DNA from 2 places in the Streptomyces sp. NPDC051684 genome. Region 1 is predicted to be linked to the other one. Evidence: predicted binding sites of a transcription regulator. Region 1 holds the regulator's gene; the other holds the start of a gene.
What was found. Region 1 encodes HspR, which represses chaperone genes until heat shock. Its sites were predicted from a motif close to TTGAGNNNNNNNNNCTCAA; they were not measured.
Positions count from the first base shown of each region.

Region 2: the regulator HspR is predicted to act here: its motif matches at 2,034-2,052, upstream of lon (endopeptidase La).

Region 1 covers NZ_JBITCS010000059.1:384-3,701, forward strand. Annotated here, with positions in the region: gene ACIA8D_RS39190 (sugar ABC transporter substrate-binding protein) at 1-856, opposite strand, end outside; gene ACIA8D_RS39195 (GNAT family N-acetyltransferase) at 1,066-1,590, opposite strand; gene ACIA8D_RS39200 (heat shock protein transcriptional repressor HspR) at 1,662-2,123, opposite strand; gene dnaJ (molecular chaperone DnaJ) at 2,129-3,316, opposite strand.
Region 2 covers NZ_JBITCS010000009.1:99,637-102,954, reverse strand. Annotated here, with positions in the region: gene lon (endopeptidase La) at 1-2,011, opposite strand, end outside; gene ACIA8D_RS13580 (spermidine synthase) at 2,207-2,890, shown strand; gene ACIA8D_RS13575 (response regulator transcription factor) at 2,984-3,318, shown strand, end outside.

The DNA.
Region 1 (3,318 bases):
TCATGTACTGCTCGCCGGTCAGAATCCGCTGCACGGCGGCGAGTTCGGCGTCCTGCCCGGTGATCGGCGGCATCTTGCGGACACCGACCTCCTTCAGCGCGTCGATCACGCCGCCGGCCATCCCGTCGTTGGCGACGTACACGCCCGCGATGTTGTCCACGCCGAGCGCGTTGACGGCCTGCGCCATGTTGGCCTTGGCGTTGGACGGCTTCCAGCCCGCGGTGTCGTAGGACTTCGCGACGGTCACGGCGTTGCCCAGCTCCGCGCGGGCGGCGCTCTTGAACTGTGCGGCGTTGGGGTCGTCGGGCGAGCCGTTGATCATCACGATCTTGTCGCGCTTGGTGGCCTTGGTGCCGCCGAGGGCGGAGATCAGCGCCTTGCCCTGGGTCTGGCCGACGAGCCCGTTGTCGAAGCCGACGTAGGCGTCGACGGGGCCCTGGGCGAGCCGGTCGTACGCGACGACATGGATCCCCGCGTCCTTCGCCTTGCGCACGGCCGGGGCGATGCCCTTGGCGTCCACGGCGTCGACGACGACCGTGTCGACCTTCGCGTCGATCATCTCCTGGAGCTGCGTGCGCTGGAGGGACGCGTTCTGCTTCGCGTTGGCGTAGACCAGCTTGCCCTTGCCGTGCGTCAGCTTCGCCACCTGGCGCTCGAAGATGGGCTGGTCGAACTTCTCGTAGCGGGCGGTCTCCTTCTCCGGGAGCAGCAGACCGATCGTGACGTCGTCCCCCTTGCTGGCGGCCACGCTCGGCTCGCTGTCGTCGCCCGGCAGCACGCCACCGCAGGCCGAGAGCGAGACGACCAGGACGGATGCGGCGCCGGCCATGGCGGCACAACGCATACGCGTGTTCATGTGCGGATACCTCCCTGACGTGGCCGCGACGGTGCGGCCGAGGTGGCTCGAAGCCAACTCGCCCGCTCCTGGACCGTCAAGAGGTGAAGCCACACCGCAACGAAAACGGATCCATTACTTCTTCACATGAAGCCGAAGACGGCGAATACCGGACACCTTCCCGCGAGCCACACAGGAGCTTCACAGGATGATCGGGTCGCTCGGCCCGCTCAGGCCTCGAACTCGGTCAGGTCGATCGCGTGCACCCGCAGACCGCCCTCCGCCTCGCCGGGCAGCGAGGTCATCCCCAGCTTGTGGACGACCTTCAGCGACGACGCGTCGTCCACCGCGGTGACCGCGACGACCCGGTCGATGCCCCGGTCCTGGAGGGCGAACTCCAAGGTGGCCTGCGCCGCCTCCGAGGCGTACCCCTGCCCCCAGAACTGCCGGCCGAGCCGCCACTGGACACCGACGTGCCCCGCCACCTGCGGCGGAGTCTCCGGTACGTACAGTCCGACGGCACCCGCCAGCTCGCCGGAGCCGAGCAGCTCCACGGCGAACACCCCGAAGCCCTCGTCGTCCCACTCCTCCTCCCAGCGCTCGATGTCCTCGGCGGTCCCGTCGAGGGACCGCGGCGCGCCGTCGCCGATGCGGCGCATGACGGCGGGGTCGGACTGGATGTCGGCGAGCGGGGCGAGGTCGTCGTCGGGGTTCCAGCGACGGAGCAGGAGGCGGGGGGTGCGGATCTCGGTCATGCACACCATCCTGCGGCATGCGAAAGGGCCCCGGAGACAACGCCTCCGGGGCCCTCACGCATGCGTGCGGACTACTGTTCCGACGACCGCTTGGGCCGCCACACCACCAGCGCGCTCGTCTGCTGGACCTCCTGGTACGGGACCAGGTCCCGGCGGTACGAGGCGTGCACCGCCGCCTCGCGCTGCTGGATCGCGGAGGCCGCGCTCTCCACTGCCGAGGAGAGTTCGGCCACGCGGGACTGCAGCGCGGCGACCTGGTTCTCCAGCTCGATGATGCGCTTGATGCCGGCCAGGTTGATGCCCTCGGCCTGCGACAACTGCTGGACGGTGCGCAGCAGTTCGATGTCGCGGGCCGAATAGCGCCGGCCGCGCCCGGCCGTGCGGTCGGGCGAGACCAGGCCGAGGCGGTCGTACTGGCGCAGGGTCTGCGGGTGCAGGCCGGACAGCTGTGCCGCCACCGAAATGACGTACACCGGCGTCTCGTCGGTCAGTTCGTACGGATTGCTGCGCCGACGACCCGGCTGCCCGTCCATCACCCTCACGCTCCCTTCGCGGCCTTGAACAGTTCTGCCCGCACGTCGGTGTCCTCAGTCGCCTTGCGGTACGACTCGAGGGCGCTGCGGGCGTCCTCCGAAAGGTCCTTCAGGACGGCCACCTCGACGGTGACCAGCAGGTCGCCGCGCGTGCCGTCCTTGCGGACGGCGCCCTTGCCGCGGGCCCGCATCGTCCGCCCGTTCGGCGTGCCCGGGGGCAGCTTCAGGGTGACCGGCGGGCCGCCGAGCGTGGGCACCTTGACCTCGCCGCCGAGCGACGCCTCGGTGAAGGTCACCGGGACGGTGACCGTGAGGTTGTCGCCCTTGCGGCCGAAGACCGGGTGGGCGTCCACGTGCACGACGACGTACAGGTCGCCCGCCGGGCCGCCCCGCTCGCCCGGCGCACCCTTGCCGCGAAGGCGGATGCGCTGGCCGTCGGAGACCCCGGCCGGGATCCTGACCTGCATGGTGCGGGAGGACTTGGCCCGCCCGCTGCCCTTGCAGCTGTCGCACGGGGTCTCGGCGATCAGGCCGCGGCCCTTGCAGTCCACGCACGGGTCGGTGAGGGAGAAGCCGCCACCGCCGCCCCGCGAGACCTGTCCGGTGCCGACGCAGGTCGGGCACACGCGCGGTGTGCCGTTCGCGTCGCCGGTGCCGGAGCACGCCTTGCAGGGGGCCTGGGAGGACATCCGCAGCGGGACCGTGGCCCCGTCGACCGCCTCGGTGAAGCTGAGCGTCACCTCGGACTCGATGTCCTGGCCCCGGCGCGGCTGCGTACGCGTGCCCGCGCCCGCGCCGCCCCGGTTGAACAGGCCGCCGAACACATCGCCGATGCCGCCGCCGAAGCCGCCCGGACCGCCCTGGCCCTGGGCGCCGCCTCCGAAGAGGTCGCCCAGGTCGAAGTTGAACGAGCCGTTGCCGCCGGCGCCGCCGGGTCCCGGACGGAACCCGCCGCTGCCGAACAGGGCGCGCGCCTCGTCGTACTCCTTGCGCTTCTTGGGGTCACCGAGGATGTCGTTCGCCTCGGAGATCTCCTTGAAGCGCTCCTCCGCCTTGTCGTTGCCCTTGTTGGCGTCGGGGTGGTTCTCGCGGGCGAGCTTGCGGTACGCCTTCTTGATCTCGGCGTCGGTGGCGTCCTTGGGGACGCCGAGGACCTTGTAGTAGTCCTTCTCGATGAAGTCCTTGGTGCTCATCG
Region 2 (3,318 bases), on a different contig from region 1:
GTTCGGCGCCGTGCGAGCGCAGGAAGGAGAGCGCGATCTGCGCCGACTCCTTCATGACGTCGCCGAGCTGACCGGTGAGGGTCAGCCCCGCCGCGCCGGTCTCCGGGTCGGCGAGGGACGCCTCCACGAAGAGCACGTCACCACCGGCCCCGGTCACCGCGAGCCCCGTGGCCACGCCCGGCACGGCCGTGCGTCGCTCGGCCGGGTCCTGCGCCGACTCGGGCACGTGGTGCGGCCGCCCGATGAGCGGACGCAGATCGCCCTCGCCGACGGTGAACGGCAGCTCCCGCTCGCCGAGTTCGTGCTGCGCGGCGACCTTGCGCAGCACCCGCGTGACGGACCGCTCCAGGTTCCGTACGCCGGCCTCGCGCGTGTACTCGCCGGCGAGCTTGCGCAGCGCGTCGTCGCCGATGACGACCTCTTCGGGGGCGAGCCCGGCACGGTCCAGCTGGCGCGGCACCAGGTGGTCGCGGGCGATGACGACCTTCTCGTCCTCGGTGTAGCCGTCGAGCCTGACCAGCTCCATGCGGTCGAGGAGCGCCTCCGGGATGGCCTCCAGGACGTTCGCGGTCGCCAGGAAGACGACGTCGCTCAGGTCGAGCTCGACCTCCAGGTAGTGGTCGCGGAAGGTGTGGTTCTGCGCCGGGTCGAGGACTTCGAGCAGCGCCGCGGCCGGGTCGCCGCGGAAGTCGGAGCCCACCTTGTCGACCTCGTCGAGCAGGACCACCGGGTTCATCGACCCGGCCTCCTTGATGGCGCGCACGATGCGGCCCGGCAGGGCCCCCACGTACGTACGCCGGTGGCCGCGGATCTCCGCCTCGTCCCGGACGCCGCCGAGCGCGACGCGGACGAACTTGCGGCCCATGGCGTGCGCGACGGACTCGCCGAGCGAGGTCTTGCCGACGCCGGGCGGGCCGACGAGCGCGAGCACGGCGCCGCCGCGCCGCCCGCCGACCACGCCGAGGCCGCGGTCCGCGCGCCGCTTGCGCACGGCCAGGTACTCGGTGATCCGCTCCTTCACGTCGTCGAGGCCCGCGTGCTCGGCGTCGAGGATGCCGCGGGCGCCCTGGATGTCGTACTCGTCCTCGGTCCGCTCGTTCCACGGCAGTTCGAGGACGGTGTCGAGCCAGGTGCGGATCCAGGAGCCCTCGGGCGACTGGTCGCTGGACCGCTCCAGCTTCTCGACCTCCTTGAGCGCGGCCTCGCGGACCGTCTCCGGGAGGTCGGCGGCCTCGACGCGCGCCCGGTAGTCGTCGGACTCCTCGCCGTCGGCCTTCTCACCGTTCAGCTCGCGCAGCTCCTTGCGGACGGCGTCGAGCTGGCGGCGCAGCAGGAACTCGCGCTGCTGCTTGTCGACGCCCTCCTGGACGTCCTTGGCGATGGTCTCGGCGACGTCCTGCTCGGCGAGGTGGTCGCGCAGGTGCTGGGTCGCGAGCTTGAGCCGCTCCACCGGGTCGGCGGCCTCCAGCAGCTCGACCTTCTGGGCGGTGGTGAGGAACGGCGAGTAGCCGGAGTTGTCGGCCAGCGCGGAGACGTCGTCGATCTGCTGCACGCGGTCCACGACCTGCCAGGCACCGCGCTTCTTCAGCCAGTTCGTGGCGAGCGCCTTGTACTCCTTGACGAGTTCGGTGATGGCGCCGGGCAGGGGGTCCGGCACCTCCTCCTCGACGGTCAGGCCCTCCACCCACAGGGCAGCGCCGGGGCCGGTCGTGCCGGCGCCGATGCGCACGCGGCCGACGCCGCGGATCAGCGCGCCGGGGTCGCCGTCGGCGAGGCGTCCGACCTGCTCGACGGTGCCGAGCACGCCGGTGTTCGCGTACGTGCCGTCGATACGTGGAACAAGAAGCACCTTCGGCTTGCTGGGTCCAGTACGCGCGGCGGCCTGCGCGGCCTCCACCGCGGCTCGTACGTCGGTGTCGCTGAGGTCCAGGGGCACCACCATTCCGGGCAGCACGACCTCGTCGTCGAGGGGCAGCACGGGCAGGGTGAGCGGTGTGGACGTCGAAGCCATGATCTCCCCTTTGGCAGTCAAGTTGAGTTACATGGACTCAATGCACGACGGCCTCCAGATGTTCCGGGACGGGCGTTCGCTGTCAGCGATCACGGCTTCGACCGACCCGGGTCGCCCTCTGTGACGAGCGCCATGTGAGACGTGGACCACAGAAAACCCCCACGGCCACCCCACCGGTCGGCCAGAATGGCGGCCATGACGACCCTGCACGACCCCGATCCACCCGTCGTCCTCGATCGCCGCGAAGGCCCCTTCGGCGAGGTGGTCCTGCGCCGTCACGGCGACCTGCTCCAGATCATCGCCAACGGCACGTTCCTGATGGACACCTCCGACGGCCGCTCCGAGCGGCGGCTCGTCGACTCGGCCCTGGCGGCCCTCGACGACCGGGAGGAACCGCGCGTCCTCATCGGCGGCCTCGGCGTCGGCTTCTCCCTCGCGCACGCGGCCGCCGACCCGCGCTGGGGCGGCATCACGGTCGTCGAGCGGGAGCCCTCGATCATCGACTGGCACCTGTCCGGCCCGCTGCGCGAACTGTCCGCGCCCGCCCTCGCCGACCCCAGGACGGCCATCGTCGAGGCCGACCTCGTACGACACCTGCGCACGGCCACGGACACCTACGACGCGCTCTGCCTCGACATCGACAACGGCCCCGACTGGACGGTCACCGAGGACAACGACACCCTTTATGGGCTGTCCGGCCTAACCGCCTGCATGGACCGACTCGACCCGGGCGGTGTTCTCGCCGTATGGTCCGCACAGCCGTCAGCAAATTTCGAAGAAACCTTGCGGAATGCCGGTTTCCAGGCGGTGCGCACCGAAGAGATCCCGGTTGTCCGGGGCGTCCCTGACGTGGTGCACCTCGCCCTGAGGCCCACGTAGCCGACCGGCGGTAACTCCCCGTACGCTGACGTCCGAAACCCGATTATTCAAGCGTCAAGCGCGTCACGACGGCGCGCACTCAGGGGCGGGGCGATGGAGCAGACACACACCTCCCACAACACCACCACGACGACACAGGGAGCCCAGCGACGGGTCCTTGTCGTCGAGGACGATCCGACCATCGTCGATGCCATCGCCGCCCGGCTGCGTGCCGAGGGATTCCTCGTGCAAACCGCGCAGGACGGTCCGGCGGCGGTGGACACGGCCGAGGCCTGGCAGCCCGACCTGCTGATCCTCGACATCATGCTGCCCGGCTTCGACGGCCTGGAGGTCTGCCGCCGCGTGCAGGCCCAGCGCCCGGTGCCGGTCATGATGCTCACGGCGCGCGACGACGAGACGGACATGCTCGTCGGCCTCGGTGTCGGCGC